Regions from separate parts of the Micromonospora sp. SL1-18 genome, predicted to be linked through region 1. Evidence: riboswitches for the same ligand, from Rfam matches in the RefSeq annotation. Region 1 holds a riboswitch; each other region holds the start of a gene.

Region 1 (7,992 bases):
TTCCTCAAGGCCTGGTGGCCCCGGCTGCACCCGCGGCACGTGCTCGGCTGGCTGGCCCGCCCCGAGCGGCTGCGCCGGTACGCCGGCGGGATCCTGGCGGCCGACGAGATCCGGCTGCTGACGCGGGCGTACCGGACCCTGGACGCCGAGGGGCCGACCATCGCCGACATCGCGCTGCTGGACGAGCTGGACGCGCTGCTCGGCAAGCCGGTGCAGCGGGCGAAGCCGAGGCGCGACCCGTTCCAGCTCGCCGGGGGCGTTCGCGAGCTGAGCACGTTCGCCGACCGGCAGCGGGCGGCCCGGGCCGCCGCCCGGGAGCGCCCGGAGGACTACCGCGACTACGCCCACGTGGTGGTCGACGAGGCGCAGGACGTCTCCCCGATGCAGTGGCGGATGATCGGCCGCCGGGGCCGGCTGGCCTCCTGGACCGTGGTGGGCGACCCGGCGCAGACCGCCTGGACGGGTGACGCGGGTGAGCTGACCCGGGCCCGGGACCAGGCGCTGGGGCAGCGCCGCCGGTACCGGTACGAGCTGACCACCAACTACCGCAACTCCGCCGAGATCTTCGCGGTGGCGGCGGCGGAGATCCGCCGCCGCTACCCGGACCTGGCGCTGCCGACCGCGGTGCGCTCCACCGGGGTGCCGCCGGTCGAGCGGATCGTGCCCGCCGCCGAGCTGCCGGCCGCGACCGTGGCCGCGGCCGGCGCGCTGCTGGCCGAGGTCGAAGGGACGGTCGGCGTGATCACGCCGGTGCCGCGCCGGGACGAGGTCGCCGGCTGGCTGGGCGACCTCGGCGGCGGCCGACTCCAGGTGGTGACCAGCCTCCAGGCCAAGGGCATGGAGTACGACGGGGTGGTGCTGGTGGCGCCGAGCGAGATCCGGGCCGATCAGGGTTCGGGCGTACGGACCCTCTACGTGGCGCTGTCCCGGGCCACCCAGCGCCTGACCACCCTCGACCCGGTCGGCTGACGACGGTCGGGCCCCGGCTCACTTGCATACATAGCGATGTGAGCATAAATTGGGCCCCGCCGGGGTGACGGGCGAAAGGGTGTGGGCGTGGGCGCAGGTCATGACCACAGCGGCACGGTCACCAACGCCGCACACCGCCACCGGGGTCGGCTCTGGGCCGCGCTCGGGCTGCTCGCCGCCCTCATGCTGGCCGAGGCGGGGACCGCGTTCGCCACCGATTCGCTGGCCCTGCTCTCCGACGCCGGGCACATGTTCACCGACGTGCTTGGCATCGGCATGGCGCTCGCCGCGATCACCGCCACCCGGCGGGCCAACACCGATCCGCAACGCACCTTCGGGCTCTACCGGCTGGAGGTGCTGGCCGCGCTCGCCAACGCGGTGCTGCTCGGCGCGGTCGCCGCCTACGTGTTCGTCGAGGCGGTACGCCGGTTCGGCAGGCCGCCGGAGGTGCTCGCCGGGCCGATGCTGGCCGTGGCGGTGCTCGGCCTGCTCGCCAACCTGGCCGCGTTCGCGCTGCTGCGGACGGGCGCGCAGGAGAGCATCAACGTGCGCGGAGCGTATCTGGAGGTGCTCGGCGACGTGCTGGGCTCGCTCGGGGTGATCGCCGCCGCCCTGGTCATCACGTTCACCGACTGGTGGTGGGCCGACCCGCTGGTCGCCGTCGCGATCGGGCTGTTCATCCTGCCGCGCACCTGGCGGCTCGGCAGGGCCGCGGTGCGCATCCTGGTGCAGGCCGCCCCGGAGCACCTCCAGGTGACCGCGGTGCGCGATCGGCTGGCCGCTGTGCCTGGGGTCGCCGAGGTGCACGACCTGCACGTCTGGACCCTCACCTCGGGCATGGACGTGACCTCGGCGCACCTGACCACGACGCCCGGCGCGGAGGTGGGCGAGGTGCTGGCCGCGGCGCGGGCCGCACTGCACGAGGACTTCCGGATCGATCACGCCACGTTGCAGATCGAACCCGGAGCGTCAACCGGCGCATGCGGACCTGTGGAGTGGTAATTAGGACAAACTTAAATTCAAGTGGCTATTGTGCATCTGTGCCGGCTTTAGCCCGATTCTCGGTCCCCGTCGCCGGGGGCCGGTCGGCGTACGGCCGGTAGGCTCGGTCGCGGTCTCCACCCGGCGGCGCGTTTCGGCGCCGGGGCGGCGGCCGTCGCCTAATCGCCAGCAGCACGGCGAGCCGGGGAACCACGTTCCTGGGGTGCATCCGCGTCAGCGGTAGGGATCTTCCGTCCCGAACCCGTCAGCTAACCCGGTCGGCGGTTGACGGAAGGACACGTGAATGCCACCTGTGGCACCTGTACGACGGACGGCCGCCCGGTTGGCGGCCCTGCTCGTCGCGACGCTCGCCCTCGGCGTCGCGGCCGCGCCGGTCTCCCCCGCCTCGGCGGCCGCCCCGACCGGCCTGCTTGCCGCCCCGCCCGGCGACGAGGGCGGCACCCCGGCGCTGCGCGCTCAGCTCGACGCGGCCAGCAAGGGCTGGCTGGACGCGCGGGCGGCGCTGAAGCGGTCGGTGCAGCGGCAGCAACAGCTCACCACCCAGCTCAAGACCGTCAACGCCGAGCTGGGCGTACGCGACGCCAAGGTCGGCGAGATCGCCGGGGTCGCGTACCGGACCGGGCGGCTCGGCACCGCCGCGGCGCTGCTCGACACCAGCAGCCCGGAGGGCTTCATGGACCGGGCCGCCACGCTGCAACAGGTCGCCGCGCACGAGGACCGCGCGCTGCGCAACCTGATCGACACCCGGGACCAGTCCACCCGCACCCAGGCCGCGCTCGACGGCGAGATCCGGGAGCAACGCAAGCAGGTCGCGGTGATGGCCAAGCGCAAGGAACAGGCGGAACACGCGCTGGAACTGGCCAACAAGAAGGCCGCCAGCACGAGCGGCGGGGGCAGCGTGCAGGGCACCTCGCGGGCCAACGCCAAGGCGGCACCGCGCAACGCCGACGGCTCCTGGCCCTCGGAGTCGTGCAGCGTGAACGACCCGACCCCGGCCAACGGCTGCATCACCCCGCGCATGATGCACGCGCTCCAGCAGGCCAAGGCGGCCGGGTTCACCCGCTACGTCTCCTGCTACCGGCCCAGCGGCTCGGGCGAGCACCCCAAGGGCCGGGCCTGCGACTTCGCCGCCCAGAAGGGCGGCTTCGGCGGGGTGGCCACCGGCGGCGACAAGACGTACGGCAACAACCTGGCCGCGTACTTCATCCGCAACGCCGACCCGCTCGCCGTGCTCTACGTGATCTGGTACAAGCAGATCTGGCTGCCCAGCAGCGGCTGGAAGGCGTACAGCGGCGGCAACGGCGACCCGTCCAGCGACCACACCAACCACGTGCACCTGTCGGTGTACTGAGGCTCGCCGGTGGCCCGCCGCCCGGCGGGCCACCTACGCCCACCGACGTACGTCGGAGGTCGCCGTGCGTCCGACGACGCGGGGCCGGCGAGGACCGAGCATCGGGGCATGAGCCGACTCTCACCCGCCGGACGCAAGGCCCTGCTCACCCTGCACCTGGTCACCGCGCTGGGCTGGCTCGGCGTCGACCTGGTGCTGCTGGCCCTCGGTGTCGCCGGCCTACGCGGAGCCGACCCCGAGGTGGTCTATCCAGCGGCGGGTCTGCTGGTCACGTACCTCTTCGCCCCGCTGAGCGTGCTGGTCTGGCTGGTCGGGCTGGCCAGCGCGCTGTTCACCCCGTGGGGGCTGCTGCGCTGGCGCTGGGTGCTGGTCAAGTTCGTGATCACCACGGCGATGCTGGGGTTGGTGCTGCTGCTGCTCACCCCGACCGTGCGCCGGCTCGGCGAGCTGGGGCCGGACCTCACCGCCCGGGACCGGCTGGACCTGGTCATCCCGCCGACGGTCTCCAGCACCCTGCTGATCGTCACGACCGTGCTGTCCACCTACAAGCCGTGGGGGCGGCTGCGCCCGGCCGCCCCGACGGCCCGACGTCCGGAGTTGTCGCGAACCGCCGGGCGGCGGAGCTGACTGAAGAGCCCGCGGGCTCTCAGTCAGCCGGCCCCTCCAGGGCGGCCCTGAGCCGACTGGCGAGGCCGAGGTGGGCCGCCCGGGCCTGCCGGAAGGCGTACCCGAACAGGGGCGCCGGGGCGGAGAGGGTGATCTCGACGTCGATACGCACCACGCCGCCGGGCTCGTCCAGCAGCCGGGTGTGGTTGCGGACGGTGGTGGCCGGCTGCTGGCGGGCCACCGTCTCCACCTCGTCCTCGGTGGCGACCAGCACGTCCGCCTGGTAGGTGACCGGGAAGTGCAGCGGCCCGAGCTCCAGCCGGTCGGTGATCGCGTAGCTGGCCAGGGCGCCGGGGCGGGGCGGCAGCGGACGGACCCGGACGATCAGCGGATGCAGCTCACCCTGCCGGGTCAGGTCGCTGAGCAGGGCGAGCGCATCCGCCCGGGTGCAGCGGGCCTGCACGGTGTAGCTGAAACTGTCGCTGCTGAGCACGCCGTACTCCCTTGCCGTCGGCGATCCGCACGATCGTCGCGTAACCGGGGTTCGGCTGGCAACGGTCGACGAAAGCGTACGGAACCGGGCGGCTCAGGCGCCGGGCAGTACCTCGGGAGTGCTGTCGGCGAGGTACGGCTCGGGAGCGCCGAAGAGACCCAGCAGGCCGGTGACCCAGAGCTGGCGGTGCACGAATCGGCTCGGCTCGGTGACAAGCAGCTTCACACCGCTGACCTCGGCGGTCTGGAAACCGGCAACCATCGCGCTGATGCCGACGGAGTCGAGGAAGGTGACCAGCCGCATGTTCAGCTCGACCCGGGACGGATGGCCCTTCGCGAGCACCTCGGCGATCGCTTCCCGCACTTCGTACGCGGTGTCGACGTCGATCTCGCCCCGCGGGGCGATCTGGACGACACCACCCGGTAACACCGACTGCACGATCGACAGGCTCACGCGAGCACCTCCACTCGCCCCTACGGGCGCCTCATCAGTACGCGGGCCGCGACCGAGAGTATTCCTCCGATGCCTCGGTCGCCACCCCTCGGGATGGGCAATTCGCGAACTGGGCACACCTGGGCATCCCAGTCCGGTTTCCTCCAGTTCCTGTTCTTCGCGTCGACAGACTCTCATACTCCAACGACCGACCGGGCAATGTCGATCCGCCGACCCAGGTTAGCGGCCCCGCGCCGGTCCGGCCCGGATCCGGTCCCGGCGCGTTCGGCTGGTTGGTCCCGCCGCACCCATCGACCACGCCTGACCTGGATGGTTTGCGGCGGCCCCGGGCGGGGCACTGCCCGGGTGAGCAGACCGTCCCACGATGCCCGACCGCCGGAGTCCGAAGTGGCCGCCGGATTCCACCCCCGAGGAGGTAACACCATGTTCGGAACTACCCTGCTGGAGCGCCGCGGCAAGCCCGAGCGGATCGCGGACCAGGCGTGGCAGCACCTGGCCTCCGCGGTCAGCTCCGCCGGGGACGGCGTCCGCGACGCCGCCCGCTCCGCCCGGCGCAACGGGTCGGGGCTGGCCGAGGGCGCCGGCGACCTGGTCGGCTCCGCCGCCGGCGAGGCCCGCCGCCGGGCCACCCACGCCGTCGACGCGCTCACCGGCCGCCGGCCGACGCTGCCCTGGGCGCTGCTGGTCGGCGCCGCGCTGGTCGGCGCCGCGATCGGCTGGGCCGCCGGCACCGCCGCCCGAGCCGCCGGAAGCCGGGTACGGGACGTCGAGGAGATCGAGTTCGTGGACGTGGACCGGCTGGACTCCCCGGACGGCCTGGACTTCTGACCCGCACCCGCCAACGGGGGTTCCGGCGAGCCTGAGGCACCGCAGTCGGCGCGGACGCGGCGGTGGCCGCCCCGCGGACGGGACGGCCACCGTACGGCCCGGTCAGCGGGCGACGGTCGCGGTGCAGGTGAGCGCGGGCACCGAGTTGGTCCCGCTCCAACTGGCGAGGAAGCCGAAGGTGGTGCTGGCTCCCGTGCCGAGGGCGCCGTTGTAGCCGGCGTCCTTGACCACCACGAGGCTGCCGTTCTGGGTGTACGTGCCGCCCCAGAGTTGGTTGATCTGCTGCCCGTTGGCGAAGTTCCAGGAGACCGACCAGGCGCTGGTCGGCAGGCCGTTGTTGCTGACCGTCACCTCGCCCTGGAAGCCGTCCGGCCACGAGTTGGTCACCTGGTAGGTCGCCGTGCAGCCGCCGGCCGGTGGCGGCGTAGTCGGGGGCGCAGTCGTCGGCGGCGGGGTGGTCGGCGGTGCGGTGGTCGGCGGCGGGGTGGTCGGCGGTGCGGTCGTCGGGGGCGCAGTCGTCGGCGGCGGCGTGCCGCCGAGCCGGTCCGCCACCAGGATGCCCCGCCCGTTGGTGCCGAGGTAGACCCGGCCGTGGACGCGCGGGTCGCCGGTCAGCGCCTCGCCGGCGTTGCCGTACTGGTGCTGGTCGTCGTTGATCCGCACCCAGCTTCCGCCGGCGTTGTCGGAGCGGTAGACGCCGTGCTGGCCGTCGACCGTGCCGATGACGAACAGCGCCGGGTACGTCTGCCCGGGCGCCGCCTTGCCGAAGCCGACGTTTATCGCGGTGCTCACGCCGGTGACCTTGGTGAAGCTGGTCCCGGAGTTGGTGGAGTGCCAGAGGCCACCCTCGCCGGCCAGCCAGACGTCGCCCTCCTTGCCGGGCAGCGCCTTGAACTTCACGCCGGTGGTGGGCAGGCCGGTGGCGGCGCTGGCCGTGAAGCCGGCCCCGCCGTTGGTGCTGACGTAGAACTTCCCGTTGCTGAACCCGTAGAACTTGTTCGGGTTGACCCGGTCGGACTCGACGGTGGCGTTGGCCGGGATGCCGGTCGACGCGGTCCACGAGTTGCCGAAGCCGACCGAGCGGACCACCTGCTGGCCGGCGTCGCCGGGCGCCCAGACGAACTGGCTGCCGTCGGCGGACACGGCCACTGTGCCGCCATTGTTAATCCCGCCCGGTTCGCTGCCCTGGAACCAGTTCGCCCCGCCGTCGGTGGAGAATGCGACGTGCCGGTCGTTGGGCCGGTCCGAGCTCTTGAAGTTGCCCGCCCGAACCAGCACCGACGGCTTGGTCTCGGCGTAGTCGAGGCTGGTGGTGCTGGTGAAGACCGGCTGGGTGAACATCATCGACGGCACCGCGGCCAGGTCGGTGTGCCGGAAGCCGCCGATGTCGCCGAGCCCGCTGATCAGCGGGGCGCCTGAGGGCGGGCTGATCAGGTCGAGTACGGCGGTCTCCTCCAGGCCCTTGACCATCGGCTTGACCGTGAACTGCCCACCGGTGTCCCACCTGGTCAGTTCGGTGGTGCCGTAGATGGTCGGAGTAGCCGAAGTACGCGTCGCCGCTGGACGACGGGATCGGGCTGATCTGCATCCAGGCGCCGGTGGCTCGGTTGAACTTCCACACGTCACCCTTGCCGCCGTCGTACGGGCCGCCGGTGTCGCTGGTGGCGATGTAGAGGTAGCCGCCCACCAGGTCGACGACGCCCTTGTGGGCGAGATAGCCGGTGGGCTGGCCGGGGATCCGCTCCCAGGTGGTACCGCCGTTGGTGGTGCGGTAGACCGGGTTCGCCTTGTCCGCCACGCCGATGTAGATGGTCTGCGTGGTGTTGCCGGCCGTGCCGGTGCTCTTGTCGAAGCTGACCCAGGTCAGGCCCTGGTTCTGGCTCTGGTAGCCGCTGCTGTCGTTCGGGTCCGCCCGGTAGTTGCCGACGCTCGGGAAGTTGGCCACCTTGGCCCAGGTCGCGCCGTAGTCGGTGCTGCGCCACAGGCCGTTGCCGCCCTCGGCACCGTAGTAGAGGATGCTGTTCTTGTTGGGGTCGACGGCCAGCCGCTCCCCCATGCCCCGGCCGGGCATGTTGCCGCCGTTCTTGAACGGCAGCGCGGTGGCCTGCCAGGTGGCGCCCTTGTCGGTCGAGCGCAGGATCGCGCCGTTGTTCGGGTCCCAACTGTTGGTGTACATGCCGACCGCGGCGTACACCCGGTTGGTCTGCACGGGGTCGGTGGCGAGGCTGACCACGCCGTTCCAGCCCCACTTGTCGGCGCCCACCCAGTCCAGCAGCGGCGCCCAGGACTG
Region 2 (7,992 bases), on a different contig from region 1:
TCGAACGTCAGGGTGTGCTGCATCCCGGTGGTGTTGCCGGTGGCGGCACTGTTCTCGAAGACCAGGGTGGCCGGCCCGGCGACCGCGGTGGTGGGCGCCGACCGGTAGGCGAGGAAGTTGTCCCCCGCCGTCCAGGTCAGCACCTGCGCCTGGAGCGGCGCCGGGGCAGCGGCCGTCGCGGAGCGTTCCGGGTCGGTCGGCCGCGCGCTCGCCGGCGCGGCGGAGAGGCCGGTGGCCAGCAGCGCCAGCGTGGCGAGGGCGGCCACCGTCCTCCGGAGCCGGCTCGGGCCGAGCCGCCTCTGCGGTGGATGTGGGTTCATGGGTTCCTCTTTCACGGTCCGGGAAGCAGCGGACGGAGCGTGCGTCGGTGTGGTCGATCGATAGAGCTGCCCTGGCGGTCAGGAGCCCGCCGGCCCCTCCCAGGCCGCACGGGATCACCGGCCGTGGCCGCGGGCCACGGTCGTCCGAAGTGGTGTGTCGGCCACCCCGACGTCGTCAGCGGGCCGGATCCGCCGCTCGCCGGGCATGGTGATGTCTCTGAGCTGGTGGGGTTTGTCGGGGATGTCGGTCGACCCATGGCGCGTGCCGCGCCCGGTCGCCGTGGTGGCATTGACCCGGGGTGGCGGGTCGTGGCCGGTCGTGGTCTCCGGTTGCGCCGCCCGGAGGGCCACAGTCGGAAGCTACTGTGCCGGTAGTTCATCTCGACGAAACATATTGATAGCGCTTGACCCTACTGACTTCCGGTCAGCCTGTCCATAGCTTTCGTCGCTCTCGTGACTACTTTTCTACGCACTAGACGAAAGTGGTCGGCCGCCTGGTCACGTCAGCCGTACGTCGGGTGCCCACTCAGCCTGAGCGGCCGGTCCGGGTGCCCGCGTCGCCGCTGCGGTTGAGCCGGGCCAGCACGTCCTCCATCGCCCGGCTGAACAGTTCCATCTGCCGTACCGACTGCTCCTGCAGCCCGCCGAGCCGCGCGGCCAGGGCGTCGACGTCGGCCCGCGCCGAGGAATTGACCTGGGCGTCGAGGTCGGCGAGGGCGGCGTTGACGGCCACCACGACATGCCCGCAGACCGCTGCCCACCCTGCCTCGGCCAGCTCGGGTTCGACGACGACGGACTGGATCCGACCACCCTGGACGGCCACAGCGCGCACGCGTCCGTCGGCCGCGCTGCCCTCGGCGCGGAGCAACTGTTCCGGGTCGACGTCAGCATGCTCGGTGGCCCGGGACCGCATCGAGGACAGCGCCTGCTGGGTCCTGGTGAGCAGCTCATCGAGGCTCGCGGCCGCGGTGAACGGGTCGTTGGTCATAGCCGCGCTTTCTTCACGTCTTTCCGGAGCATGGTGACCATAGCAACCACGCCCGCCGGCACCGACCCGGCCCGGTGCCGCCTAACGGTCTGTTTCACGCAAGGAGTGGCCACCCCGGGCGGGGTGGCCACTCCTTGTTCAGCGCGGGACGCGGGGCGGCGGATGCCGCCCGGCTCGCGGGCGTCAGTGCAGGCTCAGCTGCTGGCCCGGGAAAATCAGGCCTGGGTCGTCGCCGACCACCTGCTTGTTGCGCTCGTACAGCGCGTGCCAGCCGCCGGTGAGGCTCCGCTCCTGGGCGATCTCGGACAGCGTGTCACCGCGCTCGACCACGTAGGTTTCGGCGCCGCCTGTGCTCGGCGCGGTACGCCGGTAGCTGCGGGTCGCCGGTCGCTCGTCCCGCGACGCCCGCTTGCTGGTCGCCTTCTTCGGCGAGTTCTGGCTGGCGGACTCCGACGTGGACGAGTAGTGCTTCGTCGAGCCGCCCTTCTTGCCGCAGACCGGCCAGGCCCCGATGCCCTGCCCGTCGAGGACCTTCTCGGCGATGGCGATCTGCTCACTGCGGCTGGCCAGGTCGGCCCGGCTGGCGTACCTCTGGCCGCCGTAGCCGTTCCAGGTGCTCTTCGAGAACTGGAGACCGCCGTAGTAGCCGTTGCCGGTGTTGATGTGCCAGTTTCCGCCGGACTCGCACTGGGCGACGGCGTCCCAGTTCACGCTGGACGCGCTGGCCGGGGCGGCTGGCCCGAGGACGGCGGCGGCACCGGTGGCGGCGCCGACGACCAACGCCCCGACGACGACGCGACGCTGGGTGAGTCGTCGATTACGTGCGACGTATTCAGTTGCCATGTGGGTTTCCTCCACGCCGACGAGGTGAGCTGTCGGGTTCGGGCCGAGGAGCCCGGCCGCCGGACGGCGGCTTCACCCCGAGGTGTCGAGCACCGAGGAACTTGTGGGTCCCCCGCTCCCGCCTGAGGTCCAGGTACCGACGGGCCGGCGGCGGGATTAGGCGTTACCGGCCCGTGGTGTCCGCGATCGCGAACACAGCCGACGTTAGGGACGGAATCGGACGATCGCCCACTTCTTGTGAAGTTCTTCACCCGGCCGAGCGAAGGCCGCACCATACGAGTTGCGTAACGTCCACAGGTGCCTTACAAGCGCCCTTCAGTACGTCAGGCCGAAGCCCTGCGGGAAGAGCGGAAGCTGGCCGTCACCGGCGTTGATGGGCTGCTGGCTGGCGGAGTTCATCCAGGTCATCGGCAGTTTTCCGGTCGGCACGTACCCGCCGAAGAGGACGTCGGCCACGCCGGCACCCTCGGTGCCCGGAAGCCAGGCGGCGAGCAGCGCGGTCCAGTTCGGCAGCTCGCTGGCAACGTCCAGCGGCCGGCCGGAGACCAGCACCACAATCACGGGTACGCCGGCATTGCGCAGGGTCGCGATGGTGCGCAGGTCCTCCCGGTCCAGGCTCATGGCGCCGGTGCGGTCGCCCTGGCCCTCGGCGTACGGTGTCTCGCCGACCACCGCGATCGCGGCCCGGTAGCTGCTGTTGATGCCGGTGCCGCGCTGGTTGTAGGTGACCGTCGTGGTCGGACCGACCGCGGCACGGAGGCCCTGGAGGATGCTTGTGCCGGGGGTGATGTTGCCCGACGAGCCCTGCCAGGAGATGGTCCACCCGCCGCTCTGGTTGCCGATGTTGTCGGCGTTCTTGCCGGCCACGAAGATCTTGTTGTTGTCCCGGGCCAGCGGCAGAACGCCGCCGGAGTTCTTCAGCAGCACCTGGGACTCGCGGACGGCCTGCCGGGCGAGCGCCCGGTGCGCGGCGCTGCCGACCGTCGGGGTCCAGCTCCGGTCGGTGTACGGCCGCTCGAAGAGGCCGAGCTCGAACTTCTTGGTGAGGATCCGCCGGTTGGCGTCGTCGATCCGGCTCATCGGCACGTGCCCGTTCTGCACCTCGGCGCGGAGCATGCTGATGAAGGTCTTCCAGGTGGTGGGGACCATGACCATGTCGATACCGGCGTTGATCGCCATGGTGACCTCGGCGGCGGTGAAGCCGGCTTTGCCGTCGATCTGGTCGATGCCGTTCCAGTCGGAGACGACGAAGCCGGAGAAGCCCAGCTCTCCCTTGAGGACGGTCGTGATCAGGTACTGGTTGCCGTGCATCTTCACGCCGTTCCAGCTGCTGTAGGAGATCATCACCGCGCCGACGCCACGCTGCACCGCCGCCTGGAATGGGGGCAGGTGGACGGCCCGCAGGTCGGCCTCGCTGAGCTGGGTGTTGCCCTGGTCCACCCCGCCGGTGGTGCCGCCGTCGCCCACGTAGTGCTTGGCGGTGGCGAGCACCGAGGTGGCCCCACCGAGCGTGCTGCCCTGCAGGCCGGTGACCAGGGTGGACATGCTCGACGGCAGATCGGGGGTCTCACCGAACGACTCGTAGGTACGACCCCAGCGGTCGTTGCGGGCGACGCAGAGGCAGGGCGCGAAATCCCAGTCGACGCCGGTGCCAGCGACCTCCTCGGCCACGGCCTGGCCGATCTGCTGCACCAGTGCCGGGTCGCGGGTCGCCCCCAGGCCGATGTTGTGCGGGAAGATCGTCGCCCCGTACACGTTGTTGTGCCCGTGCACCGCGTCAACGCCGTAGATCATCGGGATCGCCAGCGGGGTGGCGAGGGCACCGCGCTGGAAGCCGTCGTACATGTCCGCCCAACCGGTGGCGGTGTTGGGCGTGGGCGCGGATCCGCCGCCGGAGAGCACCGAACCGAGCCGGTACGCGGTGATGTCGCTCGCCGTGACCGAGCCCCGCTCGGCCTGGGTCATCTGGCCGATCTTCTCGTCCAGGGTCATCCGGGAGAGCAGGTCGGCGACGCGGGTGGCGACCGGCAGCGTCGGGTCCTGGTACGGGTAGCCGGCGGCGGTGGCCGGGGCGGGCGCGCCCAGGGCGGTGACCGCGACGAGGAGGGCGAGGCCGAGGGGGCGGTGGCGGATCACGGGTCACTCCTTCCGGAGGAACGCTGAGGCCGTTCACCAGCACCCTATGCCGGTCAGACATTCATCGATACCACTGAGTTAGGCACATCGTGAACAAACCTTGCGGTTCCGGGAGCGGCGGGCGCGTCATCCCGGCACGGACTACGGTGGCGAGGTCCGGCAGGGCCGCCGGGCCCAGGAATATGCAGGCGGAGAGACATGACTGACTACGGACACGAGTTGGCCTTCGGCGGCTTCATCACCCCCGCCGCCGACCAGTTCGAACAGGTGGTGGCGCTCGCCAAGCTCTGCGAACAGGTCAACCTGGACCTGGTCACCTTCCAGGACCACCCGTACCAGCCAGGCTTCCTGGACACCTGGACGCTCATGTCGTTCGTGGCCGCGGCGACCAGCCGAATCCGGCTGGCCGGAAACGTGCTCAACCTGCCCCTGCGCCAGCCGGTGGTGCTGGCGCGCAGCGTGGCCAGCCTGGACCTGCTCACCGGCGGCCGGGTCGAGCTGGGCCTCGGGGCCGGCGCGTTCTGGGAGGCGATCGAGGCGGTCGGCGGGCGACGGCTGAGCCCCGGGCAGGCGGTGGACGCCCTCGACGAGGCGATCCAGGTGATCCGGGAGGCCTGGGACACCGAGCGGCGCGACATGGTCCGGGTCGAGGGTGAGCACTACCGGGTGGTCGGGGCGAAGCGCGGTCCGGCGCCGGCACACCCGGTGGGAATCTGGGTGGGCGCGTACAAGCCGCGGATGCTGCGGCTGGTCGGGCGGGCGGCGGACGGCTGGCTGCCGTCGCTGTCCTACCTGCCGAACGGGCCGGCCGAGCTGTCGGGGATGAACGCGCTGATCGACGAGAGCGCCGAGGCGGCCGGACGGGAGCCGCGCTCGGTGCGGCGGCTGCTCAACGTCTCCGGCCGGTTCGCCCGGTCCTCCTCCGGCTTCCTGGCCGGGCCCCCGGAGCAGTGGGTGGAGGAACTGGCCGGACTCACCCTGGACCACGGCATCTCCGCGTTCATCCTCGGCGCCGACGACCCCACCGCGATCCGGCTCTTCGCCCAGGAGGTTGCGCCCGCGGTCCGCGAACTGGTCGCCGCCGAACGCGCCGCGTCGACCTGATCCGCAACCCGGGCGACTTCAGCGACCTGCAGCAGGCGGTGGGCAGGCCTGAGCCCCCCGCAGGTGACTCACTGCCGCCCGCCGCGGCGTGACTGCCGCGGCGGGCGGAAGAACGGCTCTACAGCGTGCGGGCGAGCCGGTCGGCGAGGATGCGGGTGAACCGGGACGGGTCGGCCAGTTCCCCGCCCTCGGCGAGCAGCGCCATGCCATACAGCAGCTCGGCGGTCTCGGTCAGGGCGGTGGCCTCGCCGCCCTGCTCGTGCGCCTTGCGCAGCCCGGTGACCAGCGGGTGGGCCGGGTTGAGTTCGAGGATCCGCTTGACCTGCGGCACCTCCTGCCCCATCGCCCGATACATCTTCTCCAGCGTCGGCGTCATGTCGTGCGCGTCGCCGACCACGCAGGCCGGCGAGGTGGTGAGCCGGGAGGAGAGCCGGACCTCCTTGACGCTGTCGGCGAGCGCGCCGCTCATCCAGGTGAGCAGGTCGGCGTACTCCTCGCGCTCGGCCTCGGCCTTCTCCTTGTCCTCGTCGGTCTCCAGGTCGACCTGGCCCTTGGCCACCGAGCGGAGGGTCTTCCCGTCGTACTGGCCGACCCGCTCGACCCAGACCTCGTCGACCGGGTCGGTGAGGATCAGCACCTCGTAGCCTTTGGCCCGGAACGCCTCCAGGTGCGGGGAGTTCTCGATGGTGGCCCGGGACTCGCCGGTGGCGTAGTAGATCTCCGTCTGGCCGTCCTTCATCCGCTCGACGTAGTCGCGCAGGGTGGTCAGCTCGGCCGGGTCGTGGGTGGAGGCGGCGCGGACCAGGTCGAGCAGGGCCTCGGTGTTGTCCGGGTCCTCGAGCAGCCCCTCCTTGACCACCGCGCCAAACTCGGACCAGAAGGTGCGGTACGACTCGGCCGACATCTCCTTGAGGGTGGCGAGGACCTTCTTGACCAGGCGGCGACGCACGGCACGGATCTGCCGGTCCTGCTGGAGGATCTCCCGGGAGATGTTCAGCGACAGGTCGTGCGCGTCCACCACGCCCTTGACGAAGCGCAGGTAGTTGGGCATCAGCGCGTCGCAGTCGTCCATGATGAACACGCGCTTGACATAGAGCTGCACCCCGCGACGCCCCTGCGGGGAGAAGAGATCGAGCGGGGCGTGCGACGGCAGGAACAGCAGGGCCTCGTACTCGAAGGTGCCCTCGCCCCGCATGTGGATGGTCTCGAGCGGGTCGGCCCAGTCGTGCGCCACGTGCCGGTAGAACTCCTTGTACTCGGCCTCGTCGACCTCGTCACGGGAGCGGGCCCAGAGCGCCTTCATCGAGTTGAGCGTCTGCTCCTCGCGGGTGGTGGCGTCGTCCTCGCCCGACCGTTCGACGGTCATCCGGATCGGCCAGGCGATGAAGTCGGAGTATCGCTTGACGATCTCCCGGATCGTCCACTCGGCGGTGTAGTCGTGCAGGTTGTCCTCGGCGTCGACGGGCTTGAGATGCAGGGTGACCGAGGTGCCCTGGGGTGCCTCGTCCACCGCCTCCACCGAGTAGGTGCCCTCGCCGGTGGACTCCCAGCGGGTGCCACCGCTCTGCCCGGCGCGGCGGGTCAGCAGAGCCACCTTGTCGGCCACCATGAAGGTGGCGTAGAAGCCGACGCCGAACTGGCCGATCAGCTCCTGGGAGGCGGCGGCGTCCTTCGACTCGCGCAGCTTGCGCAGCAGCTCTGCGGTGCCGGACTTGGCGATCGTGCCGATCAGCGCGACCACCTCGTCGCGGGACATGCCGATGCCGTTGTCCCGCACGGTCAGCGTACGGGCCTCCTTGTCGACCTCGATCTCGATGTGCAGGTCGGAGGTGTCGACCGTGAGATCCTTGTCGACCAGCGACTCCAGCCGCAGCTTGTCCAGCGCGTCGGACGCGTTCGAGATCAGTTCGCGCAGGAAGACGTCCTTGTTCGAGTAGATCGAGTGAACCATCAGCTGGAGAAGCTGACGGGCCTCGGCCTGGAACTCCAACGTCTCGACCCGGTCGCTCACACCGACTCCCTTCGACTTATGCGGGCCTTCCGGCGGAAAGGATACGAGGTGTGACGGCGGGGGCACCGGCGGGTCGCGTCGACGCCGCCCGTCACCCGCGGCGGTCCGTCCCCGCCGCCCGGCGATACGGGGCCCGCACCGCGGCCACCGCTTGGCTGGCCCCGAGCTCTCGGCGCAGTCCCAGCAGGTAGCCGGTCGGGTGGGCCTGCCGGAGCTGGTTCCGGCTGCCGAGCATGGCGGCCGTCGCACTCACGACGGTGGCCGCCACCGCCCCCGATCCGGTCACCACCGGGGGAAGGTCCAGTGCACCGCCGAGCATGGCGAGGGCCGCCGGCGGGACCAGCGTCTGGGTGGTGAGCAGCGCGCGAACCGGCTCCAGGCCGAGCTTCGACAACTGCCGGCCGGTGGCGTCGATCCGGTCCACGATCTCCCGCTCGACCATCGTCCGCAGATGCGCCGACCGGACCGCCGGGTCCGGCACCGAACCCAGCTCGGCGAGGGCGGGCGCCAGTGAATCGAGGTAGGCGCGATAGGCGAGCAGCTCCGGTTGGAGGTGGCGCCGGGCCTCGACGATCCGACACACCGGCACG
Region 3 (6,702 bases), on a different contig from region 1:
AATGTGGTGCACCGGCCGCTGCGGTCGTCTGCCTCGACCTTCCCCCTCACGAGGCGCCCGGCGGTCGGTTGCAAAGGAGTCCGTGCCGGTGGCAACCATGCCTCCTGATCGTCACGCCTCGAGCCAGCTCTCCCTCCGACCGATCGGAGCGCGCCGGGTCGTACGTCGTCTCCTCACCCTGGTCGCGGCCGTCGCGGTCGGTGCCGGGCTGTTGGCGGCTCCGGCGCACGCTTCGCCGTCGGTGGACGAGATCGATCAACAGATCGACAAGCAGTGGGAACAGCTCGAGCCCACCATCGAGAGCTACAACAAGGTCCGCGCCCAGCTCAAGGCCAACAAGAAGAAGTCGGCGGACCTTGAGAAGAAGATGGTGCCGCTGGAGCTGGAGTCGACCCTGGCGATGAACAAGGTCGGCGACATCGCCTCCCGCTACTACATGACGGGCCCGGCGCAGGACATCGGCGCCCTGCTGGTGAGCACCGAGCCGGGCACCCTCGCCGAGCAGCTCGTCATCCTGGACCGGCTGGCCAAGCAGCAGCACAAGCAGATCGCGGGCGTGCTCGCCGTCCGCGACAAGTACAACGCGCAGAAGAAGAAGCTGGACGCGCTGATCGCCACCCAGATCAAGCAGCGCGACGAGCTGGCGGCCAAGAAGAAGCACATCGACGCCGAGATCAAGCGGCTGACCGCGATGCTGCCGGTGACCTCGATCCGCCCGGCGGGCTGCCCGGCCATCGACGGCGTGGTGAGCAACGCGGCGCGGACCGCCATCAAGACGGCCTGCGCCCAGGTCGGTGACCCGTACGTGTGGGGCGCCACCGGCCCGAACGCGTTCGACTGCTCCGGCCTCACCCAGTACGCCTACAAGGCGGCGGGCATCTCCCTCACCCACTTCACCGGCGCGCAGTGGCGGGAGGGCAGGGCCGTGTCCCGCAGCGATGCTCGCCCCGGTGACCTGGTCTTCTTCTTCAGCGACCTGCACCACGTCGGCCTCTACCTCGGCAACGGCATCATGGTGCACGCGCCACGGACCGGCAAACCGGTCCAGGTGGGTTCGCTCAGCTACATGCCGGTCGCCGGCTTCCGCCGCGTCACCTGATCCTCCCGACCACCACGAAGGCCCCCGGTCCGCACGGACCGGGGGCCTTCGTTTCGTCCCGGATCAGCGGGGCGCGTTCTCCGCCGCCGGCTGGATCTGCACGTCGTCGAGGTTGACGTACATCACCCGGTGGCCGAACTGGACCTGCACGTACTGGAGCTGGCCGCGGACGACCGTGCGGTCATCCGGCGACGAGCCGTCGAAGGAGACGGCCCGGTAGTACTCGCTCGGCAGGACGCCGCCGACCGCGTACCGCTGGCCGGCCTTGAACGTGTACTGCAGCGGAGCGATGCCCTGGAAGGGAATGGTGGACGGGTAGGCGGCCCGCTCCGGGTAGGCCCGCCCGTACACCGGGATGGTGGCCTTTCCGGGCTTGGGGGTCACCACGAAGCCGTTGGCCCACTTCGCCGCCGGCGCCGAGGCCGGGTTGTAGAACCAAGCCTTCTGGCCGAGGTACCAGATCGCCGTCCAGTCGCCCTGGATTTCGGCGATGGCGTACGTCTGACCGGCCGAGGCGCGGGCGCCGTGGTCGGAGATGTACATGGTGTTCGGTGTGCCCTTGTCGTTCAGCCCCAGGTCGTTGACCAACGGTGCGGTCGGGCTCGGGGCGGCGCGCAGGATGACCGAGGAGGAGCCGCGCAGCGGGCAGGGCTCGGGGTCCGGCGGCGGCTTCGGGACGCCCGGCGGCTGCCGGTTGCAGCCGTAGAAGGCCGGCTTGTTGTTCGCGTAGTCCGGGTCGATGGTGACCAGGCCGGTGTGCGGCGTGCCGGTCGAGTGGAACGGCGCCTTCAGCAGGTCGAAGTAGTGCGACCAGTTCCAGTACGGGCCCGGGTCCCAGTGCATCGGGCCGACGTTCGCGGGGGCGATGCCGGGGACGTTGTCGTGGCCGAGGATGTGCTGCCGGTCCAGCGGGATCTGGAACCGCAGCGCCAGGTGTCGGACCAGCTTGGCGGAGGCCCGGTACAGCGCCTCGGTGTACCAGGTGCCGTGGCCGGCGAAGCCCTCGTGCTCGATGCCGATGGACTTGGCGTTGACGTACCAGTTGCCGGCGTGCCAGCCGACGTTTTTCGCCTTGATGTGCTGCGCGACGTACCCGTCCACCGACCGCAGCGTGTAGTGCCAGCCCAGGTAGGTCACGTCCTGAACCTGGCCCAGGCTGGGGCCGAAGTAGCCCTCGGTGTCGTGGATGATGATGTACTCGAGCTTCTGCTGGGCCGGCCGGTTGCCGATGTCGTAGTTGCCGTAGTCCCAGGTTTTGGTCTTCGGGATGTAGTACTCCCCGTACGGCGCGGGGATCCACTCGCAGGCGAGGCGGACCGGGCACTCCAGGCCGTCCGGCCGCTCGGCGCGGCGCAGCCCGAGCTGGTGCAGCCCGGACTGGTCCGGTTTCACCGTCGTGGCGGCGAGGGTCACCTGCTGGCCGTCGTCGGTGGTCCGGCTGGCGCCCTGGCTGATCTGGTCGTACACCTCGTCGGCGAAGGCCGCCGCGGCGTCCTCGGTGTCCGCGCCGGAATACCGGGCCACCGCGCCGTACCAGGCCGCCGGGTCGCTGCCGGCACCGACCGGCCCACCCAGCTGCTGCTGGTACGACGCCAGCAGCGCCGCCCCGCCGCGGATGTTGGCCGCCGCGTCGTCGCGCAGCGTCTCCTTCGACTCGCCGGTCAGGTTGGCGGCCGCGTCGAGGGTCTGCAGCGAAGCCTGGGGCAGGGTGTCCCCGGACGGCTCGGCGGCGGCGGTCAGGTCAAGGTTGAGCGGCCGGGACTCGTCGCCGCGCGGGTCCTCGTTCTCGTCCACGTGCGCGCTGGACGGGGTCGAGGCGACCTGCTCGGCGTCGGTGAGGTGCATCGGGCCGTAGCCGCCGCTGGTGCTGGGCTGGCCTGGGTGGGTGTCCCAGCGGGATTCCAGGTAAGAGACGCCGAGCAGCACGTTCTGCGGCACGCCGTACTCCGCTGCCGCGGCGGCGTACTGCTGCTGGCGGTCGGGGCTGTCGGTGGTCCCGGCGGCGAGGGGCGCCGCCGCGGTGGGACCGGTGGTCGCGATAGCGGTGGCCGCCGCGACGGCGGCGGCCAGCAGTATCCGTCTGCGCGATGGCAGGGCTGTGAGGTGCATCAAACCTCCAGATCGGGATGGGGGTCACTGCTTCCTCACCCTTGCTCCGCGCATGGCGTCCGGTCAATACCTTTCCAGATAACGATGCAGTCCGAAAGAAATCTTCACCCTCGGCGGTCGTGGCCGAGAATTTGCGTACGGAGTGTCACGGCGTCTCGGGTTGCGGATTGATAACGGCGATCTCTACTCTGTTCACTCGTCGGCCGGTAGCTTCACCGTCCAGCCCGGGTGGTGACGGTCGGACACCGCCGAGTCGCCTCCGTGCGAACCGGGGACCCAGGTACCTGGGGTGAATCCGCACCGCGGTGCGGTAGGGCGGCTCCCTTCCCGCCCGAACCCGTCAGCTAACCCGGTAGGCGGTCGGGAAAGAAGGAGTACGGAGCCCGGTGGCAAACCATGCCCCGCGGCCACCGTCGGTCCGGTCGGTCGACCGGTCGGCGGCTGCGCCGCGTCCACGCTGGTCCCGCTTCACCACCACCCTCGCGGCCCTGGTCGGCACCGTCGTCGTCCTGACCGGCGGCGCCACGGCGGCCCACGCCGACCCGACGGTCGCCGAGATCGAGCGCCAGATCGACCAGGACTGGAACAAGCTCGAACCGATCATCGAACAGGTCAACGCCACCCGCGAGGACCTCGCCGCCAAGCGCAAGAAGGCCGCCGCGCTGGCCAAGCAGATCGCCCCGTTGCAGGCCAAGGTCGATCAGGCCCTCGGGCAGGTCGGCGGCCTCGCCGTCAACGCGTACAAGGGCGACAACATCTCCACCGTCAACGCGCTGCTGGGCAGCAAGTCGCCCGGCCAGCTGGTCGACAGCCTGGAACTGCTCGACCGCTTCGCGCACCGCCAGCAGCGGCAGGTGCAGGCCGTGGCCGACCTGCGCGACCGGTTGGCCGCGAAGAAGAAGCCGCTGGACAACATGATCGCCCAGCTGGCCCGGACCGAGGCCCAGCTCGCGGCCAAGAAGAAGCAGATCGACGCCGAGATCGCCCGGCTGCAGAAGCTGCGGCTCAAGGTGTACGGCAACGGCGGTGGCGGCCCGCTGCGCCCGGCGCCCTGCCCCGCCGGCTACCCGGGTGGCCCCGCCGGGGTCGCGGTCAAGTTCGCCTGCGCCCAGATCGGCAAGATCTACGTCTGGGGCGCCGCCGGTCCGGACCACTACGACTGCTCCGGCCTGACGATGGCGGCCTGGGACAGGGCCGGCTCCTCGCTGCCGCACAACGCCCGGCAGCAGCACAACGTCACCCGGCGGGTGAGCCGCAGCGAGCTGCGCCCCGGCGACCTGGTCTTCTACTACAGCGACCTGCACCACGTCGCCATGTACGTCGGTAACGGCTGGGTGGTGCACGCCTCCCAGTCGGGCAAGCCGATCACGATGAAACGCGTCGACGACGGCCAGATCAACAGCTACGGCCGCCCCGGCTGAGGTGAAAGCAGGGGCCCCCTGTTAACGCCTGCGGTAGAGGAAGGGGCCCCTGTTAACACCGGGCCGGCCGGTCAACGGGTCGGCCAGATCCGCCAGTTCTGCCAGGAGCGGCTCGGGGTCGGGCCGCGCTGCCCCTGGTAGCGCGAGCCGTAGACCGCGGAGCCGTACGGGTGCTCGGCCGGCGACGAGAGCCGGAAGATGCAGAGCTGGCCGATCTTCATGCCCGGCCAGAGGGTGATCGGCAGGTTCGCCACGTTGGAGAGCTCCAGCGTGACGTGCCCGGAGAAGCCCGGGTCGATGAAACCGGCGGTCGAGTGGGTGAGCAGCCCGAGCCGGCCCAGGCTCGACTTGCCCTCGAGGCGTGCGGCGAGCTGGTCGCCCAGCGAGATCACCTCGAGCGTCGAGGCGAGCACGAACTCGCCCGGGTGCAGCACGAACGGCTCCCCCTCGGGCACCTCGACCGTCGAGGTCAGGTCGTCCTGCCGCGACGCCGGGTCGATGTGCGTGTAGAGGTGGTTGTTGAAGACCCGGAAGAGCCGGTCCAGGCGTACGTCGATGCTGGATGGCTGCACCAGCGCGGGCTCGAAGGGCTCCAGCGCGAGCGTGCCCGCCTCGATCTCGGAGGCCAGGTCGCGGTCGGATAGCAGCATCGCAACACCATAGCGACCGGTACGGGCGACCTGCGTGTCGGACTGCGCGCTCGTACACTTGTTCGATAGAATGTCCGCATGGCTTCCTGGTCCGAATTCGCCGCCGACGAGCCCCGCCTCGCCGACGAGATCCGCCTTCTCCTGCAGCAGTACGGGCCGGGTTTCGGCTACCTCGCCACGGTCCGCGCCGACGGCGGTCCCCGGGTCCACCCGGTCTCCCCGGTCATCACCGACGGAGGGCTCTACTGCTTCGTCATCGACTCGCCCAAGCGCCGCGACCTCGAACGGGACGGCCGCTACGCGCTGCACTCGTTCCCAGCCGAGGAGAGCGACGACGAGGCGTACGTCGCGGGCCGCGCCCGTCCGGTGACCGACCCGGCCATCGTGGCCCAGGTGGCCGCGCTCGGTCGGGCCGCGCCGCAGGTCGACTGGCGGCTGTTCGAGTTCACCGTCGACGTGGCGATGCTGACCCGGCGCGACCAGACGACCTACCTTGGCGTGAGCCGGCCGCAGGTGCGGGTCTGGCTCGACCCGCAGGCGACCGGCCCGACCCGCCGGGCCGCCGTCGCACCCGAGGCCCGACGTGGTCGCCATGGGTTCGACACCCGCCGGCCGGCCGCCTGAGCCCGCAAGAGCCGGCGCCGGCCCCGTCGTGGAACGGGACCGGCACCGGCGTGCCGTGCTGGGCTGCTACGCCGCGCGGTAGGCGTTCCACGCGGTCAGCATCCGGCTGGCCTGTCCGGGGGTGAACTCGTACATGCACGAGTCGTAGGTGTAGTCCATGAAGTTGTGGATCGGGTCCAGGCCGGGCGCGGTGCAGGTGTCCCGCCCGGTCGGGCACTGGTAGGCCGGTGACGCCTCGGCCGGGGTGTCGGAGACGCCGTCGCCCTGGCCCGAGCAACCGCCCTGGAAGGTGTGGTAGAGGTTCAGCCAGTGGCCGATCTCGTGGGTCCCCGTGTCGCCCAGGTTGTAGTTGGTCACGGTGCCGCCCGGCAGCGACTCGTTCAGCGCGACCACGCCGTCCATCTTGTCCAGCGTCTTCTTCGGGAAGGTCGCCCAGCCGAGCAGGTTGTCGCTCAGCTCACCCAGGTACATGTTCAACGTGTTCTTGCCGCCCTCGCGCAGCGTCGTCTTCATGGACCGCTCCGCGGAGGAGCCCGAGACGATCGGGTACCAGGACGGGTTGGTGACCCGGTTGATCTTCTGAAGTTGGAACCCGAAGGCGGTCGCGGCGCCGCCGGTGGCACCGCTGTAGGCCTGGTTCAGCACGCTGATCTGCTGGGTGATCATCGAGTCCGGGATGTTGCCGCCCGCCCGGGTGCTGTCCCGCTGGATGACGTGCACGACGACCGGGATGGTCACGGTCGCCAGGGGCGCGGCCCCGGCCCCGAGGCGGAACCTGGACCGCTCGGCCAGCGCGGCG
Region 4 (7,992 bases), on a different contig from region 1:
TTTCTGGCCAGAACCGTCTATTGTCGACCGTCGTGGGCGGTGTCTATCGGATCGGCGGGTTCGCTACGCGGATCGGTCGTTCGGTGAGCACGGTGCGTCGCTGGGAGGCGGAAGGCCGGATTGTGGCCCGCCGTCTGCCGTCGGGGCAGCGGTACTTCGACGACTCCGATGTGCGCAGGGTGTTGCAGCCTGGCTTCGACGCCGACCGACGCAGGGTGGTGGTGTACTGCCGGGTCTCCTCGCCGGGGCAGAAGGGCGACCTGGCCTCGCAGGTGGCGGCAATGCAGCAGTTCTGTCTGGCTCGCGGCCTGGCGGTGGACGAGTGGGTCAGCGAGATCGGTGGCGGGATGAACCTGCGCCGCAAGAAGCTCCTGGCGTTGATGGACGCCATCGACCGGGGCGAGGTTGCCACGCTGGTGGTGGCCCACAAGGACCGGCTGGCCCGATTCGGCTTCGACCTGCTGGAGCACCTGGCCGCCCGCGGCGGCTGCGAGATCGTCGTGGCCAATCAGGAGGCCCTGTCCCCGCAGCGGGAGTTGGCCGAGGACCTGTTGGCCATCGTAGGTAGCTTCTCGTGTCGGCTGTACGGGCTGCGGCATTACGAGAAGGAATTCAAAGGGGCGGTCCTGACCGCGGGGGATGGCCGGTGAAGGTCACGCGTATCGCGTATTCGACCGCCCTGAATCCGGGTAAGTACGCCGTGTTGCAGGAGCAGGCTCGTCGGTTGGGTCGGGTGCGTGGTGAGGTGTGGCAGCGGTATGGGTCGATCGGCGGTGTCGGGTCCGGACTGCGGCACCGGCAGGTGCGGGACCAGTGGCTGGCCGAGGACACGCCCGTGTCGTTTGGTGTGTTGGCGAACGCGTGGAAGGAAACCGTGCGCGACGCGATGGGCGACATCACCGCGAACCGGGAGGCGGCCAAGGTGCAGGTGCGGCGGGCCATCGTCCGGCGCACCGACGATCCGGTACAGCGGAAGCGGATGTTCGACGCGCTGGAGGCCGACCGGTGGGCGGACGACCCGTTCCTGGCTCGGCAGATGCGCCGGCACTGGAAGCGGGGCCGCAACCGCACGCACGATCAGATCGTCGTACGCGCCGACAACTACAATAACGCCGTCGATGGGCGGGGCCGGTTGTGGCTGGTTGTTCCTGGTCTTGAGCCCCGCAAGATGGTCAGGATCCCGCTGTCGACGACGGTCGCGCCGACGGGAACGCTGCGGTTGATCCTGCGGGGCGGTCGGGTGGAGGTGCACTACCAGATCGACGCAGCGCACCTGCCGTCATCCCGACGGTCGTGCGGTGAGGCAACGGTCGGTGTGGACAAGGGCTACACCGAGGCCCTCACCGACTCTGACGGCGAGCCCCACGGTGAACGGCTCGGTGAGCTGCTGACCAGCGAGTCGGATCGGCTGAAGGAACGCAACCGGCGCCGGGCGAAGCTGCGCTCGATCGCCAACACCGCCGCCGCCCGCGGTAACCACGCGAAGGCGCAGCGGATCAAGGTCAACAACCTCGGCACCGCCAAACGGGACCGGCAGGCCACCCGCCACCGGGCCCGGGTGCGGACGGAAATCTTCACCGCCGTGCACGAGGTCATCGACAAGGCCGCCACCATCGTGGCCGAAGACCTCACCAAACGCTTCACCGCCCGCAAGAAGCTCGGCAAGAACATCAATCGGCGTCTCGCCGCGTGGACCAAGGGAGTCACCGCCGAGGCGCTGAAGAACGTGTCGGAGCGTAGAGGTTCTGCGCTCGTTCCCGTCAACGCCGCCTACACCTCACAAACCTGTCACCGCTGCGGACGCTTCGGCCGCCGTAGCGGGGACCGGTTTTACTGCACCGCGTGCGGGGTGGTGTGGCAGGCCGACGTGAACGCCGCGATCAACATCCTGCACCGATTAGGCGATCCCGATATCGCCCTGCACACCCCACACCAGCGGGTGAAGCAGATCCTGCAGGACCGGGCCGATCGCCACCGGACCAGACTGCCGGTCCAGGACTCCAGCCCAGCCACCACGGCCAGGCGGAGAGCGAAACATCCGAACCGCTCAACAATGAGCAACTAGTAGGAAGCAGTTCTTCTTCATCCTCAGTGCTGGTCTGGTCGTACCGCGACGGCGAGCCGCGGCGTACCTTCCTGCGCTGCCGGCTGGCCAAGATCTATCCGAACCACCTGGTGATGTTCGTGGTGGCGCTGGCCGTCGCGTTCTGGTTCGCCGACCCGATCGCCCCATGGGCCGCGCTCGGCAACCTCTTCCTGGTGCAGGCCTGGCTCCCCTTCGACGGGTACTACTACAGCGTCAACAACGTGAGCTGGTCGCTCTCCTGCGAACTGGCCTTCTATCTCTGCCTGCCGTTCGTGCTGCCCTACCTGCGCCGGGCCCGCACCGGCCTGCTGTGGGTGGCGGTGGTCGCCGCGCCGCTGCTCATCCTGGCCCTCTGGCCCCGGTCAGCTGCTGGTGCCCGAGGAGAACCGGTGGTGGTTCGCCCAGGTCTTCCCGATGGCCCGGTCGCTGGAGTTCTGGATGGGCGTCGCGGCGGCCGAGTTGCTGCGCCGGGGCCGGTGGCGCGGGCCGACCCTGCCCCTGGCCAGCCTGCTCTTCGCCGCCATCTGGGTGATCGCCGCCCAGTGGATCCGCGCGGAGTTCTGGGCGGCCCTGCTCGCGGTCGCGTACCTCCTGGTCATCACCGCGGCGGCGGACGCGGACGTGCACGGCCGGCGGACGCCGTGGCGGTCACGCCCGATGATCTGGCTCGGTGAGGTCTCGTTCGCCTTCTACCTCGTGCACGTCCTGGTGATGAAGACCGTGCTGCGGCTCACCGGCCACTGGGGGGAGGGGCTGGGCGGCTGGTGGGGGCCGCTCTTCGTGCTGGCCTTCCTGGTGGTCAACCTGCTGCTCGCCGCGGCCCTGCACCGCTGGGTGGAGACGCCGATGATGCGCCGGCTGGGACCATCGCGCGGGCCCCGCCCGCCGGCCACCCCCGCCGCGCCGGTCGCGGTCCGCGTCCCACGGCCCAGGTCGGTCGAGTACGCCGGGCAGCGCGACCCGGGCTGAGCCGGGTGGCCGCCGCGCGGCGTCCTTCCGCCGCCGGACCCGTGGCGGGAGCCCGCCGCCCGGCCGCTGTCCACCCTGGGCGGTGCCGCCTTCCCTCGGCCAGTGCGACACGCCCGGCGATGGTGCTTTCCGGCCGTTTCGGCGGTAATTTGGATCCGTGCTTCCGATCGCGCTCACCTGTCCCCTGTGGTGGGTGGCGCGTTGGACCGCCCGCATGCTGGCCAGCCTGGCCGTGGTCGCCGCCTGCTCGCTCGGCGCCGCCGCGTTGCCCCTGGGCCCGGCCGCGACGGCTCAGGCGGCTGCCCCCACGCCCGCAGTCGACACGTCGGCCCTCCGGGCCGGGCACCTGAGCGCTCCCGAGCCCGGTGCCAACCCGGCCCTCCGGGGGCTGCTCCGCTGGTCCGACCGGGCCGCCGACGCGGTCGCCGGGGCCGGGACGGGAGCGCCCGGTGCGGTGGCCGGCCGCGGCGAGCATGCGGCGCCCGGCACCGACCCGGCCGGCGCCGCCCAGCGGCAGGTCGTCCAGGGCGACCTGGACCATGCCGAGCGGGCGGTCCTCTCGGTCGGCGGGCCCGGTCGGGTCGTGGCCGCTCCGGTCGACCGGCAGCGTGTCCTGGTCGGGCTGGTCCCGGCTGCCGCCGGCCCCCGGGCCCCGCCCGCCCGCTGACGATCCCGCGGGCCGCGGCCCGCGCTTGCCTTACCGAACCTCACCCCGCACCCGCCCGACGACGGCCAGACGGCGCCCGTACCCGGTCGCGCCCCGCCCCGCGGGCCCGTGTGGGCCTCTCCGCCACGCCGTTCCCGTGAGGTACCGACCAATGCAGAAGATCGTTCTCTATCACTTCGTCGCCAAGGTTCCCGAGGCCGCCGCCATCTGGTCGGTCCTGCTCCTGCTCGCCCTGGGCGTGCTGACCGTGCTGGTCACCCGGCCGGAGCGCCCGGTGGATCCCGCCCCCGATCCGGCCGCCGAGGAGGCGGCCCGCCGCGCCGACCTGTGCCGGTACGCCGACGAGGTGGCGGTGGCCGCCGCCGGGGCCGCGCGGACCGCCCGTCGGCGCCGCGAGCAGTGGCTGACCGCCCAGGAGGCGGCCGAACGGGCCTGGGAGGCGTACGACGAGTCCGAGAAGGCCGCCCGGCGCCTCGCCGGCGCCGTCGTGCTGCCCGAGCCGCGGACCCCCCGGACGCCGGCCGAGTACGCGGCCCGGGAGCGGTGGCTGCACCACGCGGCGATGGCGGCGCACTGGCGGGGCGACCTGACCGGCCGGCAGCTCGCCGACGTCCTCGCCCACCGCAACGGGTGGAACCCGCGCCGGCACCCGGCCGAGCAGGAGTTCGTCCTGGCCCGGGCGGCACGCGACGGCCGGCGGGCCGGCTGGCGGGCCGCCACCGAGCGCGAGCAGCGGGCGTGGCGCGACGCCGAGGTGGCCGCCGAGGCGGCCCGCACCCTGGCCGCGGAGGCGTACGCCGCCGCTGAGGCGCTGCGCCCCCGCCCGGTCTCGGTACGCCGCACCGAGCCGGTGGCCCTGGCCCGCGCGGCGGTGCCGGCCGGCGCGACCGGCGTCCGCACTGCCCGCTTCCGTCCCGCGCGGGTCGGCTGAATCGTTACCAAAAATCTGGTGAGCGAGGTCACCGCAAGCGCGGAAACGGTCATCCGGGTAGGCTCGGGTGATCGACTCCCGCAATTCCGGGCCGATCATCCACCCGTTGTCCGATTCGGGCCCGGCAGTCCCGTGATAACTGCTTGTCCCATTGAGTGACGTCAGGTTGCCTGCTGTTCCGGTCGGCGTCGCAATTCCGATGTTTAAGCAGGTAGGAGCGCTTGGCAGGCGGTGAACTCACCGGTAGTGTCGGCGCGTCTGGTGCGGTTTCCGATCGCATGTGGCGACGCCGTACCGACCCGCTCAATCGTGATCAAACGAACCGGGGACCCAGTGCAACACCGGGGTGAATCCGCGAGCTGCGACCCGCGGTAGGGCCTACTTCCCGCCCGAATCCGTCAGCTAACCCGGTAGGCGGCCACGGAAGGAGTGCCCTCCTCGTGCCATCCACCCCCCGATCCTCCCCCCGCCTCCACGGAGTGGCGGTGCCCTCGCTCGCCTGACCGGCGAGCCGAGTTCCGGTAACCGCCCTCGCAGCCCGGCTCACCGGGCGCTTCCCTTCCCGCGGCCATCCCGCCTGGCAACGCGCGTGACCTCGTCCGCGCGTCGGGCCGGCGTGTGCCGCACAGCCCCTCGTGGAGGAACACGTGAAGCACCACCTGAACCGTAAGCTGCGGCGCCTCGTGACCGAGCGCCCTTACCAGATCGTCGCCGGCTCCGCCGCGGCCCTCGTGCTGGCCGGCGGCGTCAGCGTCGCGCTGACCGGCACCGGCGACGCGCCCGCCCAGCAGGAGCGCGCGTCCGCCGTCACCGAGCTGGCCCCCCGGCTCGGTGAGGTCGCCAGCCGCGGCGAGGCGCAGGCCGCCGCTCCGGCGCCGTCCCAGTCCGACTCGCCGAGCGCGTCGCCGAGCCCGTCCGCGTCGCCGTCGCCGTCGGCGAAGCCCAGCACCGCCAAGGCGAACCCGGACGTCACCCGCAAGCCGAAGCCGAAGCCGCCGTCGAGCAAGATCCTCAACTACAACTACGAGGCGCAGACCGACTACTGGAACTGCGGCCCGGCCGCCGTGCGCAACGCCCTGAGCGCGAGCGGCATCGAGACCACCCAGGACGCGATGGTCGCCCCGCTGAACGCCGGCATGAACGGCACCGACTCGGCCGAGGACACCACCCGGGGGCTGAACCAGATGGTCAAGGGCAGCCCGTACCGGACGCACGTGATCCCCGGCCAGGCCGCGACGCCGGCGCAGATGGACCAGCTCCAGGCCGACCTGGTCAAGGCGATCAGCCACCGTCGTGGCGTCGTGGTCAACATCGCCGGCTCCGCCACCGACACCGACGGCGGCTGGCACTCGTTCCCCGGCGGCCACTACATCGCGGTGGTCGGCTACAAGAACAACGGCCGGACCGCGCTGATCGCCGACTCGGCCAACCCGGCGATGCCCTCGTACTGGATCACCACCATCGACCTGGCGAACTGGGCCGCCACCCGAGGCTACTCGGCCTGATCGCACCCCTCCCCGTCGGGCACCGGCTCCTGCGAGCCGGTGCCCGACCGCGTACGCGGGGGTCTCGCGCGTCGTGCCGGTCCGGTGGCACACTGCGCCGTATGGCCGACGAGACGGGAGCCCGCCATCTGCTGCTGCTGCACGGCCTGGGTGCCACCGGTGAGGTGTGGCTGCCCTGGGCGCCGCAGCTGGAGCATCGCTGGGCGGGCCGTTGGCTCGCCCCCGACCTGGCCGGCCACGGCTGGTCGCCGCCGCTGCCGGCGTACTCCTTCGCGGCCCTGACCGAGCGGGTGGTGGCGGGGCTCGGCCCGGTGGCCGAGCGGCTCGGGCCCCGGGACCGGCTGGTGCTGCTCGGGCACTCGCTCGGCGGGGTGGTGGCGCTGGCGCTGGCCGCGCGGTCGCGGCGGCTGCCGGTCGACGCGGTGATCGGGCTCGGCATCAAGGTCACCTGGTCCCCGGCCGAGCTGGACAAGGCGCGCGAGCTGGCCCAGCGGCCGGTGACCTGGTTCGCCAGCCGGGACGAGGCGGCCCGCCGCTACCTGCGGGTGGCCGGGCTGGTGGGGCTCTTCGCCCCCGACCACCCGGTGGTGGACGCCGGGCTGCGGTGCGAGGACGGCCGCTGGCGGCTGGCCATGGATCCGGCCGCGTTCGCGGTCGGCGCGCCGGACCTGCCGGCCCTGCTGGCCGACACCGACGCCTCGGTCGTGCTGGCCCGGGGCGAGCACGACCCGATGGTCACCGACGCCCAGCTCAAGGAGCTGGGCGTGCCCGTCGTCACCCTTCCCGGCCTGGGGCACAGCGCCCACGTCGAGGATCCCACCGCCGTCCTCGACCTGCTCGCGCCGTTCGCCGCGCCCGGCCGGCCGTGACGCCGTCGCCCGTCAGGCGCTGGGGGAGAGCGGCGAGCCGTCGGGGGCGACGATGTCGGTGGCGCGCGGGCCCGGCGGGTCCCAGCCCGGGTCGAGCTCGCGGCGGGCGGCGTCGAGGAACGCCTCGGTGTACGACTCGGTGGGGAAGTCGCCCAGGTAGCGGGTGCGGGTGGCCCAGCGAACCGCCGCCTTCGGGTCGGTGTCGAGCAGCTCGGTCAGCACCTCGTCCACGTTGGACATGTCCCGGTGCAGCACGTAACCCGAGCCGGCGAGGGGGAACCGTGCGACGAAGTGCTCACCGTCGGCGCCCATGTCGGTGACCGCGTACGGCTTGCCGGAATAGAGCCAGTCGGAGACCACCCCGGAGACGTCCGAGATCAGCGCGTCGGAGCGGTTGACGCAGTCTGTCAGGGTCAGCTCGCGGGTGGCCGCCGCCCCCCACAGGTGCGCCCGGCCGGTCTTCGCCTGGTCCGCGGCCAGCAGCTCGGCCAGCCGGGCCAGCTGCCGCGCCGAGGCCGGGTTCTGCGTGGTGTACGGGTGGTGCCGCAGGATGATCGTGGCCCCCCGGTCCAGCAGCCGGCGGATCACCGTCTCGGCGACCGGCAGCGAGCAGTAGTTCGCGTCGGCGTGGTGCCCCGTCCAGGTGGGCGTGTAGAGCACGGTCGGCTGCGCCAGGCCGCGGGCCGGCTCCCGGCGTACCTCGATCGCCTCCACCTGGGGCCGGCCGACCACGACGAACTTCTCGGCGGGGATCGTCACGCCGGCCCGGGCGTACCGGTCGATCGCGGCCTGCCCGGCCACGAAGATCCGGTCGAAGATCGCCGAGACCGGATTGGCGCTGGGCGCCTTGTCGCTGTCGCCGTGATGCAGCTGCACGTGCGTGAGCTGCGAGAGGCGCAGGCAGTGGCTGTTCTTCGCGCCGTGGTTGACGTAGAAGGCCACCCGCAGGCTCGGCACCAGGGCCT

What was found. Region 1 has a riboswitch for cyclic di-AMP ahead of ACNAW0_RS03565 (coiled-coil domain-containing protein). Riboswitches for the same ligand answer to the same signal wherever they lie in the genome.
Region 2: it holds a riboswitch for cyclic di-AMP, as region 1 does, so the genes downstream of both, ACNAW0_RS09235 (transglycosylase family protein) here and ACNAW0_RS03565 (coiled-coil domain-containing protein) in region 1, are expected to answer to the same signal.
Region 3: it holds a riboswitch for cyclic di-AMP, as region 1 does, so the genes downstream of both, ACNAW0_RS23410 (NlpC/P60 family protein) here and ACNAW0_RS03565 (coiled-coil domain-containing protein) in region 1, are expected to answer to the same signal.
Region 4: it holds a riboswitch for cyclic di-AMP, as region 1 does, so the genes downstream of both, ACNAW0_RS02370 (C39 family peptidase) here and ACNAW0_RS03565 (coiled-coil domain-containing protein) in region 1, are expected to answer to the same signal.

The regions. Positions count from the first base shown of each region.
Region 1 is NZ_JBLROA010000005.1:55,513-63,504, forward strand. Features, by position in the region: gene ACNAW0_RS03555 (HelD family protein) at 1-969, shown strand, start outside; gene ACNAW0_RS03560 (cation diffusion facilitator family transporter) at 1,057-1,971, shown strand; cyclic di-AMP (ydaO/yuaA leader) riboswitch at 2,117-2,250, shown strand; gene ACNAW0_RS03565 (coiled-coil domain-containing protein) at 2,255-3,322, shown strand; gene ACNAW0_RS03570 (hypothetical protein) at 3,431-3,949, shown strand; gene ACNAW0_RS03575 (SRPBCC family protein) at 3,969-4,421, opposite strand; gene ACNAW0_RS03580 (STAS domain-containing protein) at 4,515-4,874, opposite strand; gene ACNAW0_RS03585 (hypothetical protein) at 5,298-5,702, shown strand; gene ACNAW0_RS03590 (cellulose binding domain-containing protein) at 5,805-6,980, opposite strand; gene ACNAW0_RS03595 (WD40/YVTN/BNR-like repeat-containing protein) at 6,865-7,992, opposite strand, start outside.
Region 2 is NZ_JBLROA010000014.1:376-8,367, forward strand. Features, by position in the region: partial or broken gene ACNAW0_RS09220 (cupredoxin domain-containing protein) at 1-320, opposite strand, end outside; gene ACNAW0_RS09225 (hypothetical protein) at 435-671, opposite strand; gene ACNAW0_RS09230 (YbaB/EbfC family DNA-binding protein) at 847-1,308, opposite strand; gene ACNAW0_RS09235 (transglycosylase family protein) at 1,492-2,151, opposite strand; cyclic di-AMP (ydaO/yuaA leader) riboswitch at 2,151-2,324, opposite strand; gene ACNAW0_RS09240 (glycoside hydrolase family 3 protein) at 2,467-4,287, opposite strand; gene ACNAW0_RS09245 (LLM class flavin-dependent oxidoreductase) at 4,486-5,391, shown strand; gene htpG (molecular chaperone HtpG) at 5,510-7,402, opposite strand; gene ACNAW0_RS09255 (DUF6236 family protein) at 7,494-7,992, opposite strand, start outside.
Region 3 is NZ_JBLROA010000058.1:21,284-27,985, forward strand. Features, by position in the region: gene ACNAW0_RS23400 (C40 family peptidase) at 98-1,099, shown strand; gene ACNAW0_RS23405 (N-acetylmuramoyl-L-alanine amidase) at 1,163-3,208, opposite strand; cyclic di-AMP (ydaO/yuaA leader) riboswitch at 3,445-3,582, shown strand; gene ACNAW0_RS23410 (NlpC/P60 family protein) at 3,595-4,629, shown strand; gene dcd (dCTP deaminase) at 4,701-5,279, opposite strand; gene ACNAW0_RS23420 (pyridoxamine 5'-phosphate oxidase family protein) at 5,358-5,903, shown strand; gene ACNAW0_RS23425 (zinc metalloprotease) at 5,970-6,702, opposite strand, start outside.
Region 4 is NZ_JBLROA010000003.1:123,549-131,540, forward strand. Features, by position in the region: gene ACNAW0_RS02335 (hypothetical protein) at 1-87, shown strand, start outside; gene ACNAW0_RS02340 (IS607 family transposase) at 33-650, shown strand; gene ACNAW0_RS02345 (RNA-guided endonuclease InsQ/TnpB family protein) at 647-2,065, shown strand; partial or broken gene ACNAW0_RS02350 (acyltransferase) at 2,092-2,382, shown strand; gene ACNAW0_RS02355 (acyltransferase family protein) at 2,459-3,055, shown strand; gene ACNAW0_RS02360 (hypothetical protein) at 3,213-3,722, shown strand; gene ACNAW0_RS02365 (hypothetical protein) at 3,874-4,653, shown strand; cyclic di-AMP (ydaO/yuaA leader) riboswitch at 4,944-5,085, shown strand; gene ACNAW0_RS02370 (C39 family peptidase) at 5,289-6,158, shown strand; gene ACNAW0_RS02375 (alpha/beta fold hydrolase) at 6,260-7,027, shown strand; gene ACNAW0_RS02380 (CDP-glycerol glycerophosphotransferase family protein) at 7,040-7,992, opposite strand, start outside.